DNA from 2 places in the Pseudoalteromonas sp. SR41-1 genome. Region 1 is predicted to be linked to the other one. Evidence: riboswitches for the same ligand, from Rfam matches in the RefSeq annotation. Region 1 holds a riboswitch; the other holds the start of a gene.
What was found. A riboswitch is a leader RNA that binds a small molecule or an ion and turns the genes downstream of it on or off. The one in region 1 is predicted to bind cyclic di-GMP.
Positions count from the first base shown of each region.

Region 2: linked by a shared signal. The riboswitch ahead of H5118_RS16835 (chitin-binding protein) and the one ahead of H5118_RS13550 (hypothetical protein) in region 1 are both predicted to bind cyclic di-GMP.

Region 1 covers NZ_JACJEK010000014.1:102,632-109,272, reverse strand. Annotated here, with positions in the region: gene H5118_RS13560 (undecaprenyl-phosphate glucose phosphotransferase) at 1-1,029, opposite strand, end outside; gene H5118_RS13555 (3-phosphoshikimate 1-carboxyvinyltransferase) at 1,181-1,531, opposite strand; cyclic di-GMP riboswitch class I at 3,021-3,112, shown strand; gene H5118_RS13550 (hypothetical protein) at 3,203-4,327, shown strand; gene H5118_RS20930 (acyltransferase family protein) at 5,035-5,292, opposite strand; gene H5118_RS13540 (lipopolysaccharide biosynthesis protein) at 5,529-6,641, opposite strand, start outside.
Region 2 covers NZ_JACJEK010000021.1:29,010-35,650, forward strand. Annotated here, with positions in the region: gene H5118_RS16805 (YggN family protein) at 1-498, opposite strand, end outside; gene H5118_RS16810 (PA3496 family putative envelope integrity protein) at 886-1,071, shown strand; gene H5118_RS16815 (glutathione peroxidase) at 1,190-1,687, opposite strand; gene H5118_RS16820 (AzlD domain-containing protein) at 1,761-2,060, opposite strand; gene H5118_RS16825 (AzlC family ABC transporter permease) at 2,057-2,761, opposite strand; gene H5118_RS16830 (cytochrome b/b6 domain-containing protein) at 2,869-3,525, shown strand; cyclic di-GMP riboswitch class I at 3,614-3,701, shown strand; gene H5118_RS16835 (chitin-binding protein) at 3,798-4,361, shown strand; gene H5118_RS16840 (S9 family peptidase) at 4,499-6,574, shown strand; gene H5118_RS16845 (hypothetical protein) at 6,635-6,641, shown strand, end outside.

The sequences.
Region 1 (6,641 bases):
AGTTACCACTGTGCTGTTTTCGGTCACGCTCATTGAGCGAAACTTCCACACTTTAATTTTACGTCCGTCAAGCCCGTAGCGGTCTTGCTTAAAAATTACAGGTCCTTTTGAAGTAAATTTAACAGCGAACGCTATAGCAATAAGTATGGGTGAAATAAGCATTAATATAATCGACGACACTACTATGTCTTCGGTGCGTTTTATAAACTCACGCGCACCAATAAAAGGCGATTCAAATACGCTTAGTGTGTCTACGTTACCAACATGCTCTACACGTGCATGTATTAAGTTTGATAGTAAAAAGTCGGGTATAAAATGTACATCTACAGTGGTATCACCCAGTTGCAATAATAGATCTGCTATGCGCTTATCAGCTTTCATTGGCAGTGCAATGTAGAGTATGTCTATTTTTCCCTCGCGTGCTGCACAAATAGCGTTTTGTATTGTGCCTGTTACTTCGTAAGTAGCTACATTATTAAATAATCGTTCTGGCTTACGGTCGTCATAAAAGCCTAAAAACTTAAAACCTAACTCATCGTTTTTTTCAATCTCGTCATATAAATATACCGCCGACTCAGTAGCCCCTACTATGGCAACATTACGTAAGTTCATACCGAGCTTACGGCGATTTCGTTTATATAAATTAACGGCATAGCGCCACGTGTATAAAAATATAATACTAAACAGTAACCATAAACCTAAACCAACTCGTGAAAGTGACTCAGTCAACTTAAAAACAAACATAACAAAAAACAAAGTGGCAAATGCTAAAAACAATGCACTCCAGGCTGTAAAAATCATGTCTCTAAATTTACCTGCACGCCACGAACGATAAGCCGAAAATATTTCAGCGCAGTATAAGTAACTTAAGGCAACAGTTAATATTGCAATCATGTAGTGGGTAGTTAGCTCAAAATGATAAAGAAAACTCGAGCATTGAAAGGCCAAAAATAGCGAAAAAATGTCGAACAATCTATAAAAACTAGCATCTGAGGAGCCGTTAGGCTTAAAAGTCCTTGAAGAGGTCATGCGATTCCATTCCTTTATAGCAAATACTTAGAAGTAGATTTAATAATAATTTTACAATATTTTTGCGAGCTTAGCCATACATTACTATTAAGTTCGAATAACAGAAAAATTTACATTCTAACGAAAAAAGAACAATTAGGATAAGGTGAGTTTAATTAAATAGGCTCTTAAACCGAGACCAAACACCAAATGAATATCCTTCAAACAAATCAATTCCCAACGCAGATTTAATCAAATAAGCTATTAATGTAAATGATAATAGTAGTAGAAGTGCAAGCACACTGGTAAAAAAAACTTTTAATAATAGAGAGATTTTTTTACTCCCCTCACTAAGCACTCGCCTATTACGACCACCTAAAAAAACTATATAATAACGATATCTAAAAAAGCTGAGTACGCCGCGAAAGTCAACACTATGTTTCCCCCACTGACGAGCACCTATCGCAACTTTTAGATACATTAGCTGCTCATCAGTAAAGGTTTCTTGAATGTTTTTTGGCATTCTTTGTAAAAAACTATTTACTGCGGGATCATTTTTTATGTTCAAGTTAAAGCTCGCTGAAAGTTTAGTTTATTTATCTTATAAAACATCGAATTAAGGAGTTACTAATATTAAATATAACGTTAAACCTAACCGTTATTTGAACATTAACTTAATGTACAACTTAATAAAAGCATTTTGAAGCGTAAACCTCAACCTAAATGTAAACTCGATTGGATACAAATATTCGATACACTACTCCAACACCCTGCACATTTAGAATACATAACAGCTTTTATAAATATTAATTATAGATCTATAATAAAAATATTGTTTATCATGGCGTTTAATAAAATATCTTTTAGGTTTAATTCCTTTTGTGTCTAAAATATTATCTAAAATTCCATGTTGCTATTCCGCTAGAAATTTAATTTATTAGCTGAGTCCCGGGCATATACGGCATTAATTGGTAAATCTTTACTTATCAGGGCTCCGGCTCCAACAATTAAGCTCGAACCAATTGTTACTCTAAGTATAATAATACAGTTACTTCAATGAAACGTTACCCTTTAGTACTGTAGGTTTTACATCATCAATAGCCGGATATTCATTACAATACCATCATGATTTACAAAACCATTTAAGGTAATGCTGACATTGTTTTCGACACTTATTAAATATGGCTCTTAATCAAAATCGAGATGACCAACGTACCGTCAACCTTTCGCTACTGCCCCACCAAACTTTCGCAGAAGTGCTACTTGACTAAGAACTTTGCGCGTGTAGTCTAATTATGACTCAAGTATAGCAAGTATTTTTTATGGGTTACGTTTAATTTTTGACATTTTTGAATCTTGAATTAGGGATTATTTCGCTTCAGATTAATTAAACAATTGAGTACAACTTTAAAGCTTTGGAATTTTAGATTTTTGTAAATTCATCATAGTAGTTATTAATGATTAGCATTTGATAATATGTGAAATAAAAAACCTTACATTCGAGACGTTAAAGCACATAGTCACTTCATTCTTATATAAAGTCGTCTTTATTAAAAATACAGATTATAGGGGCAATGAAAGAGTATATCCATTTTCTTTACAACTGTGTCACATCCTTGAAATAAATAAAATTATATACCTGTAGCAATACTTAATAGAAATTTATATAGTTTATTAACTATATAATATGCAATTAAAAAACTCAAGCAATCAACTTAGAAATATTTTTTAGATAAATGGATTATAGCAAAGAAGAATAAAGCTATTAGTAGAGTATGTTTGTTAGAATAATATTTTTATAATTTGGCTCTTAAAAGCCATACTTTAATAATCATTAAATAATAAAACTTCCAGTTTTTGATTAGATAATTTCAATGATTACGTATGAATCTCATGTCCACCGTTCCTCAAATAGGTAATCCAGTTAACTTTAGCTTAATTAATTCAGTGAGTTATAATTAAATAAAGTTTAAGCTTTCAATTGAGTCAAACTTTACTATAATAGAAGCAGAAAGTGATAAAGGCAAACTTGGTGAAAATCAAGGACGCAAAGCTTCCGGCCTAAAGTAAATACTTCATTTATTATGGTAGCGGGGTTACCGCATAGACACTAGTTGAAATTCATAACTATACCTTTGTTTACCTATTCATTTTTCAAACCTATTTGAATATTAATTTACTAAAGGTATAAATCATGAAAAAATTTATTATAGTATCATCGTTCTTCTTATTTTCATTTACATTACAAGCAAATACAGCCTTTATTAGTCCTGATGGTTCTGGTAATGGTTATACAGCGAATTCTCCTGCGTCCATTAGTAATCTAAACAATTTATTATCTGACACATCATTAAATAAAATCAATTTGCTTCCTGGAACTTACTCACAAACTGATGCTCTAGTACTTAATCAAGGTAGTCATCCAATGGAAGTTGTTGGGCTTAATAATGTGACATTTAGTAGCAATTACAATTTTTATTCAGGTGGTAACTCAGGGCTTGTTATTGCTCGTAGTAATATTTCATTTAGAAACTTATCATTTTTAAACACCAGGTATTGTTTCCGGTTTAAAAATAATAATGTTGAAAACGTAAACATTGAGAGTGTTAATGCTTACAACAACTCTAGTTGCATAGAATTTGATAGCAATATTGATAAGTATGTATCTAATATTTCGATAAATAACTTAAAAAGTATGGGTTATTACAAGGCTGGTATACGCATAAATGGTTCTGACACCCATAATATTAGTATTTCAAACACAATTTTAGATGGTCTAGCGACTTCTACTGAAAATGAAAGAGATTGTCACATTTCAGGTATTCTTATAGATGGATATTCTAAGGATATATTAATAGATAATGTATCTATATCAAACAATATCGGTGGTATTGAAGGGTGTAGAAGCTACCAGCAAGGTGACGGAATAGTCTCAAATACAAATACCAGCAATATAACTATTAATAATACAGTAATTTCAAATAGTAGAGATGCAGATCTAGATCTTAAAGGAAAAAATATTACTTTAAATAAAATAAAGTCATTATCAGGTAACGAAGCAAGGTATAACTTAAAATTATGGAACAATGAATTTACATGCACCGAATGTTATATAAATACAGCAAACGTGTCTGCTTTAATCGCCTTTGATTCTCATATTAGGATGTTAAATTCAACCGTAAAAGTTGATGAATCTGCGAGACTATGTGATTTACGCTACTTAAACACAAATACAACTGCAATTGATTTTGTTAATACTAATTTCTCATATTACGGTGACTTAGCTTATCAACCAAATAATCTAACTCAATGTAAATAAAATTACCTTTAATTTAAATGCAAACCCAGAATTGCATTTAAATTTATCTAGAGGTTAAATATATTAAATTAAAGTGTTTCTGGTGTTTACCTACCGAAAATAATATTTCAAATAAAGTAATTCATATCTATTTATAATATGGGATATTACATTCATTTACTATTTCGTAATTTACCACTAAAAGGAAATGCTAATATATTAGATTTTTTAACTATTAATTGATGGAAATAAAATGTACTTAAAAGGGTAAAAATACAAATTTTCAAAAACTAAATCAGTATAGGGAGGGTATACTTAGACATTATTAAAGAATAACAATAACAGGTTGATGTAACAAATAGATTGTATAAATAGCATCGGAAAGGAGTTTTATTTTTTCACTTTTATTTCGACCGATATAAGAAAGTAAAGAGATTGATGCTATCCCAAAAAAGGCTCCTATGAATGTAACAAAAACTTTAGTAGAAGATAGTTAGTTGCAGATAACAATAAAGACAGAGAATAAAATAAAGCGCTTGTAAATACAATTTTAGCCATTGTTAAATTTATATTCATTAATTCAAAAAATGCATCTCTCTCTTTATACAAATACATACCAAGAATAAAGTAAGGAGCATAATCAAGAAGAGCTCTTGTTGAGATAAATAAAATTTCAGGTTTTATTATGCAAACCAAACCAAAAAGAAAAACCGAGGAAAGAGGTGTAACTATGAAAGAAAATAGTATATTTTACTGTTATTAACATTCTTACTTTTACAACATAGGGTCAAAAGAAAGTAAAAACATAAATAATATATAGCTAAATTACCTATAAACCAAAGGTGTCCCATCCAATCACCTTTGAGAATATAGTTGTAAACTCCGCTGTAGTGTTCATTGAAACTATAATAATTAAATACTGAATTAATTGTACCTCCAGTGAATATTAAAGGAATCATAACTCGGTTTAATCTGTCTCGAAGAATATTTTTAGAAATCCCTTGTCAAATACTAAAACGTAAAAAACACAAATTATATAAAATACCTCCATACGAAATAATTTAATAAAGTCAGTAAAATAATTAAATAAAATATTTCCTGAATCATTAAATATCCGCCAATCCGGCTGATATTTATATATCAAAGAAGCATGAAAAAAACACCAACAATCATCAATACTGAACTCGTATAATCCAAACCATGGTAGCGAAGGTTTATTATTCTAACTATTATTGTTGTGTCTAAAAGTTTCAGACAAGTTTAAAATTGACTTAAGTAATAACCATGGCTTTAAAAAGCCAGCTAATCGGAATCTATACTCTTTGCGGCATGCTAAACTAAATACAGCTCCAACAATATCTACAATAAAAAATGAGAAAATAATAGAGTAAATAGTACCCAATAAGCCCCACAATTCCATAAACAACAAGCCAGTGCTTAAATTACTAATAAGCAAGCCTAAAGATCTATAAATTAATATTTTGTTATAATTAAGTGATATAAAATATACTCCAGCTAAAGTGTTTCCCAAAGAAAACACTAGAGTTAAACAATACAAAGGTAAAAATTGGACTATATTTTCGGTACCGTCGATAATGTAAGGTAAAATAATAGGTAAAACAAATACAGAACATATCGTTATTCCCAAATATAAATACGAAAAAGCTCTATTTATATGAGTGTACAAAATATCTCTGCTTAATGTGCTTTTCATTAGTAGTGGAATTATAACAACAGGAAATACTTGCGTTGGGACTAAAAGTATTTCCAGCATTCGTGTGGAAAAAGCAAAAACAGCTGTTTCCTCACTTCCTAAAACATTAAATACTAATAACGTGTATATCTTCCCTCCAAGTAAGGCGATTATGTACGTAGATGCGAACGCTGCAGATGTGTAAAAAAAAGCCTTTAATAAATCTTTTTTCAACATATTGAACTTAAAGTCAAAACCTGTTCTCTTGATAAATGCAAGTGTAAAAAGACAATGCTCAATTAGGGTAATTAATCCAATAGTCTCTAACGTCGCTCCGTTATAAATTGCAGTCACTTTTGTAATTAATCCAAATAAATAAATCAAACTTTTCATTTTTGAGATAAATTTATTTTCAGAGTTCATCTCTAATTTGTATTCATTTAGTCTGAAACTAATAATTACTGTTACAAGGCTATAGTAGATAAAAAACAAACTATTATAGTACCATCCTAACCCTAAAAAAGTCAGAGCTATTGGGGTTATAAATAAAAGCCTAAGTACATAAAGAGAGCTATAAACTTCTTTCTTTGTGTGACTTTCAGTATCTGTATAATTACGCCTAAATACATTAGGAGTACCAAA
Region 2 (6,641 bases), on a different contig from region 1:
AAATTGTTGTTCAAAGTTTTCGCCAAATTGATTAAAACTTTGTTGGCCCATCACAAATGTACCTTGCTGGTAAAATGTGTTTTCTACTTCGATTTTAATGTCATCCATAAGCTCAGACATATTATCAAGACCGTCAATATTAAATGCATTGCCTACTTCTTCTAATGCTACTCCGGCAATTTTTACACCCTCAAGCGCTATATTAGCTACTTCAGGTAATTGAGTGCGTAAGCTATCAGAGTACTTGGTTAGCGCGTCGCGCTGCGAACTATTCAGCGCTACAAGTTCGCCATTTACGGTTAAGTCACCATGGGTATTAAACTGCATGGTTTTATTGTTGGCGGTAAAAATTTCCAATTCGTTTGGCTTAATGCGCACATCATTTTTAAATTCGACGTTACATTCATCATTACTAAATGAAATTGCAGAATCGTTATCGTTATGAGCCATAGCGGCTGGTGAACAAATTAATGCGCTAACTAATAGTAATTTTTTCATGTTTGTTCTCTACTTTTTGTTGATGACGATTAATTAATAACAAGTTTGATGCCAGTTTTATTTTTTAATATAAAACATATGCTTAACTGTTTTTGTTTGTTTTTTAGTAAATGAAATTAATTAATAAATAACTATTTTTTAGTCAAATTGGCTAACTAATAAAAATTAATAAATTTTATTTATCGATACGATAAAAAACTCTCACTTTCCTCAATTCAAATTTAGCGCTATTTATTCACATTACTGACATGAAGACTATTTACAGTAGTCACGTGGCTTTATTTTGATGTTAATTTGCACAGCATTTTGACGTTAAACATTTTAATTTTACCGACTATTGCGATAATAAAATCCTTGGTTGGTCTCAAACACTTTATGGAGTGGGTTGTGGGTAAGACATTTAGTTACGATGCGCTAGATGACGATTTTGTTGAAGACGAGTACGAAATGCTCGGCCGTAATCAACACGATAAGAACAAGCAAAAGGTTAAAAAGAAGTTGGAAGACTACCTTGAGCAAAAACGCTTGCGTAAAAATCTAGGCGAAGATGATTTAAGCGATTACACCGATTAAATTTCACTAGTATAAATAAAATACCAATTAATATTGAGAGTTTAAATGTGCAGTTATGCGTATGTTTAAGTTTCAGTAGTATTGGCAATAAAGAGGCCTTGCGCCTCTTTATTACTTTTTAAAGCGCATTTTTAGTTTGTGCCAAAGCTTTTTGAATTGTAAGTTCTAGCTTTTCTGGTTTAGTAAAAGGTGCATAACGTTTAATTGGCGTGCCATCTGCAGCAATTAAAAATTTAGTAAAATTCCACTTTATTTTACGTGTTAAAAAACCAGGTAAAGCCGATTTTAAAAAACGAAAGACTGGGTGAGCATGCTTACCGTTTACATCTACTTTGGCCGCCATTAAAAAACTCACACCAAAGTTAATTAAACATCCTTGCTCTATTTGTGTAGCGTCGCCGGGTTCTTGCTGACCAAATTGATTACACGGAAACCCTAAAATAACTAAACCTTGGCTGGCATATTTATTATGCAAAGCTTGCAGCGACTCGTATTGGTAGGTAAATCCACATTTACTTGCGGTATTAACAATAAGCACAACCTTACCTTCAAAATCACTAAAGTTAATAGGTTGACCCTGCAAGCTTGTTGCGCTTAATTGATGGAATTTGTGCATATTGGCGTCTTTTTTATTATTGTTATCGGTATTTTAACCTGAGTACAGTATTTCATAAAGTATAAAGAGCGCTCTAATTTAAAATCAGAAATAGCCCCATACCGGCAAGCGTTGTGTAATAAATATTATGTGTTTTATAGGCAACAATGATGGCGACTATCGCTGCGCTTAAATAAGGGTTTTGCCAGTCTAAGTTAATGCCATCTTCATTCAAAAACACGATAGGCACCCAAATTGCTGTAAGCACCGCAGGTGCGCTAAAGCTTAAAAATTGCTGCATTTTAGGACCTACTTTAAACGGTAAAGCGCGGTGTAAAAATAAATAACGCGTAAAAAATGTAATACACGCCATGAGTAAAATAGTTGTCATCATGGCGTTGCTTCCTTTTTAGCGGTTAGCCTTGCTGTGCTGTAACCTGCGGCCATTGCCAGCAGCGCTGAGCAAACAAGCCACAACTCAAATCCTGTACTTTTTAAAAGCGTTGCGCTAATACCAGCTACAATTACCGTAACGAGTGAGGCCAAATTTTTGATTCCCGGAATAACCAACGCGATAAACGTCGCGGCAATTGCAAAGTCGAGCCCTAAATTAGTTAGGTCGGGCAGCATTGTGCCCGCTACAATGCCAATTAACGTCCAAATATTCCATGCAATATAAAAGCTAAAACCAGCGCTTAATGCGTATATTAAGCGTGTTTTTGTTCTATATGCTCTTCGATGATGAGAAAACGCAAACAGCTCGTCGGTTAAAACAAAACTTACTGGTAAGCGCCAACGCATAGGTTGATCAATCACCTTATGACGCACGGCTAACCCGTATAAAAAATGCCGAGAGCTAATAATAAATGTTGTGAATAAAATTGTGAGCAATGGTGTGTTGCCCGCCATAAGTTCAATCGCAACAAGCTGTGCAGAGCCTGCAAATACTAATAACGACATTGCTTGGGTTTCAAAGGCGCTAAAACCATTTTGAATCGCTAAAGAGCCGCATAAAATACCCCAAGGAACAACGGCTAAACACAGTGGTAGCATATCTAAAAAGCCTTTTAAAATAGCTTTTTTAACTGGTTGCATGATATTTACTCTCACGGCTTGTAGAATGGCTCATAAGGATACCTTAATATTATGATGTTAAAGTAGTTAACAAATTAAATAATACTGTTTTTTTAAGGATAGGCACAATGACGACGTTAAAAGTGTGGGATGGGTTTATTAGATGCTTTCATTGGTTTTTGGTTGTAAGTATTGCAGTGCTTTATTTTAGTATTGAAGAGGGCATGATTGAGCTTCATTTTGTTGCTGGCTTTTTTACTTTAGCACTTATAGTAACACGTTTAATTTGGGGTGTTATTGGTAGTAAAACCGCGAGATTAAGTGGGTTACTGCATTCTCCTAGAGCTATTTTAAAGGCATTAAAATCACCAAGCGAATCGTTAGGCCATTCAGCACCCGGTAGCTGTATGGTGATAGTGTTTTTTATATTGATCATAACGCAACTTGTAAGTGGCTTAATGAGCAGTGATGGTATTTTAACTGACGGGCCGCTTGCTCAATATGTGTCTAGCGATACGATTGATTTTGCCAATTGGCTACATGAGCTGAATTTTGACATTTTACTTTATGCTATTGGCTTACATGTATTAGCTATTATTGTTTATAGAATAAAAGGCAAACCGCTGGTTAAGGCGATGATCACAGGCTCAAAAGAGTTAAAAGCGGATGACCCTGAGGCTAAAGTAACAAAAGCGTCTTGGCCTGCGTGGTTAATATTTATATCTTTATTGGTGTTGCTGGTATTTACGTGGGCGAAAGAGCCTTTAACTTATTTGTTTAGTTAAAAACACATTAAACCAACCTTAAAGGGTTGGTTTTTGTTTTTGGTTACATTCTTTTGTTTGATTGTTATGCGGGGTCGAATTATAATCGCCGCATTGCTGGCAAACTAGCCGAAAGGTTAGGACGCAAAGTTTCCGGTCTAAGTCTTTTTAAAAGCTATGGTAGCGGGACTACTGCATAACGTGTTGTTATGTATCACTTGCCCTCAGTGTATTTTTTGTGTATCCATAGTGTATGGATAAGATTTTGTAACTCTTAAGGTGTTGCCGTGTTTATGCATACGTCGTTGGCCTGTGGAAAGTGGTCAACAATAGGTTGCTTAAATCATCATACCCAATTATTTATTGGTGATGTGGTGAGTGTAACCTTTTACGACATGCAAGGAGAGCTGGTTAGTTTATCATTTGATTACAAGATCACCTCGCTTGAGCAAGGTGAGCCTCACGCATGGCCACGTTTAGTTGCCGAGCATATTAATGTGCATGTTCCTCTGGTTAGCGCAGGTAAAATGACCGAACAGGGTTTAATTGTAGCCTATAGAAATAATGAAATTTTTGCTTTGCAAAGCAGTGGTATATGTAAAGCACACGTCGGCTTTCATTGTATTGCAAAATGCGATGAGCGTGTTGTTAAGAACCTTGATACTTATGATTACGTGTACCCTGAAAATTGTGAAAACTATAATGCGGGTACAAAGGTATTGCAGCCAAAAACTGGGCATGTATATCAATGCAGGCCTTGGCCATTTAATGAGTTTTGCCGCACGAATGACGATAATAAGTCTATGTTCGAACCCGGTGTAGGGCAAAGCTGGGCTATGGCTTGGCAGCAAATATAAAGCTTAAATTATCTTCCCAAAGGTATAGCGGTTTTAGTAATGAAGCGTTTACCGTTTTAGCCCATCCAACTATTGGATGGGCTTTTTTATTTTTATGATAAACTGCAAATCACATTATTTTTTTAATTGGTTTTGTTGTGTCTCGTCCTGTCTACTCTTTAAGTTTATTACCTAATTTCCCGATTGCTAAACAGCAAGCCCATACATTAAGTACTCATAATAAGATACGTACCGATAATTACTATTGGATGCGTGATGACGATCGCCAGGATGAGCAAGTACTTGCGCATTTACATGCTGAAAATGCGTACTGCGATGAACAGTTAGCTGCTATGAAGCCACTACAAAATACACTTTTTGAAGAGTTAAAAGCACGCATTGTAAAAGATGATAATTCGGTACCCGTTAAAGACGGGAAATACTGGTATCACTCAGAAGTTCGTGGTGATGATGAATACTCGCGTCACTATAGAAGTACGAGCATAAAGGCCGATAATAAAGAGCTTTTACTCGATGTGAATGTCTTAGCTGAAGGATTTGAGTTTTTTGAGCTGGGCGAAGTCGCACTAAGTCCATGCGAGCAGCTTATGGCTTACTCTGAAGATACTGAAGGTCGTCGTATTTATAATGTTCGCTTTAAAAGCTTAGCGACCGGTGAAATGCTACCTGATGTACTTGAAAATACAGAAGGACAAGTTGTTTGGGCTAACGACAATAAAACTGTTTTTTATGTAAAAAAAGATTTAAAAACGCTATTAGGATACCAAGTATTTAGGCATGAGCTTGGCAGCGAGCAAAGCCAAGACGTAATGGTCTACGAAGAGCAAGACAGCAGCTTTTTTATGGGACTTGGTAAAAGCCGCGATGAAAGCTTAATTATTATTGATTTAGCATCGACAGAGACCAATGATACATGGGTGCTTGATGCTAATAAGCCCACTGGCGAATTTAAAGCATTAATGCCGCGTGAAGATGGCCACGAGTTTGACGTAGATAAGCTAGGTGACACATTTTATATTGTGACTAACTGGCAAGCTAAAAACTTTAGATTAATGACGGCAACAAACGAAACAATTGCAGATAAAACACAATGGGTTGAGCATACAGCTCACAGAGAGAATGTACTGCTTGAAGGTGTAGAGTTATTTAATGACTTTTTAGTATTGAGTGAACGCGAGCAAGGGCAAGCTCGATTTGTAGTTGTTAATAGGCAAGGGGATCGTATGGCACTTGAGTTTGCCGATCCTTGTTATTATGCTGCAATAGCAATGAACCCAGAGCCAGACACAGGCACTGCGCGTATTTATTACTCAAGTTTAACAACACCAGGTTCTTTATATGATGTTGATTTAGCAACTGGCGAAAAAACACTACTTAAACAGCAAAAAGTACTCGGTAGTTTTAATGCCGATGACTATCAGTCTGAGCGATTAATGGTAACTGCTCGCGACGGAGTTAAAGTACCCGTATCAGTTGTTTATCGAAAAGACAGCTTTAAAAAAGATGGCTCAAATCCGTTATTTCAATACGGTTATGGTGCGTATGGCTATACGATTGATCCAAGTTTTTCAAGTTCATCGCTGAGCTTGCTCGATCGTGGTTTTGTTTATGTAATAGCACATGTTCGAGGCTCTGAAATGCTAGGCCGCGAGTGGTACGAGCAAGGTAAAAAAGAGCATAAACAAAATAGCTTTAGTGACTTTATTGATGTGACAAAAGCGCTTGTTGCACAAGGCTATTGTGATAGCAGCAAGGTGTTTGCCTCAGGCGGCAGTGCTGGTGGTTTATTAATGGGGGCGGTTGTAAACCAAGCACCAGAGTTATATTGCGGTGTTGGCTGTCATGTACCATTTTTAGACGTATTAACCACGATGCTTGATGAAAGTATTCCGCTCACAACAAATGAATATGATGAATGGGGTAATCCAAATGAGCCTCAGTTTTATGATGTAATTGAAGCTTACTCGCCGTATGACAATATTCGCGCCCAAAACTATCCGAACATACTCGTTACTACCGGTCTTCATGACTCACAAGTGCAGTATTGGGAGCCTATGAAGTGGGTTGCAAAAATGCGTGAACTTAAGACTGATAGTAATATTTTAGTATTTAAAACCGATATGGATGCAGGGCACGGCGGTGCATCAGGTCGCTTTAAAAGTTTAGAGGAAAAAGCACTCGAAATGGCCTTTTTTATTGCTTTATTAAATTAACTGCAAAATCAGAAAATTGTATTATCCTATATATAGAAGTTGATATATGTAAGGCGATTTATGTTTG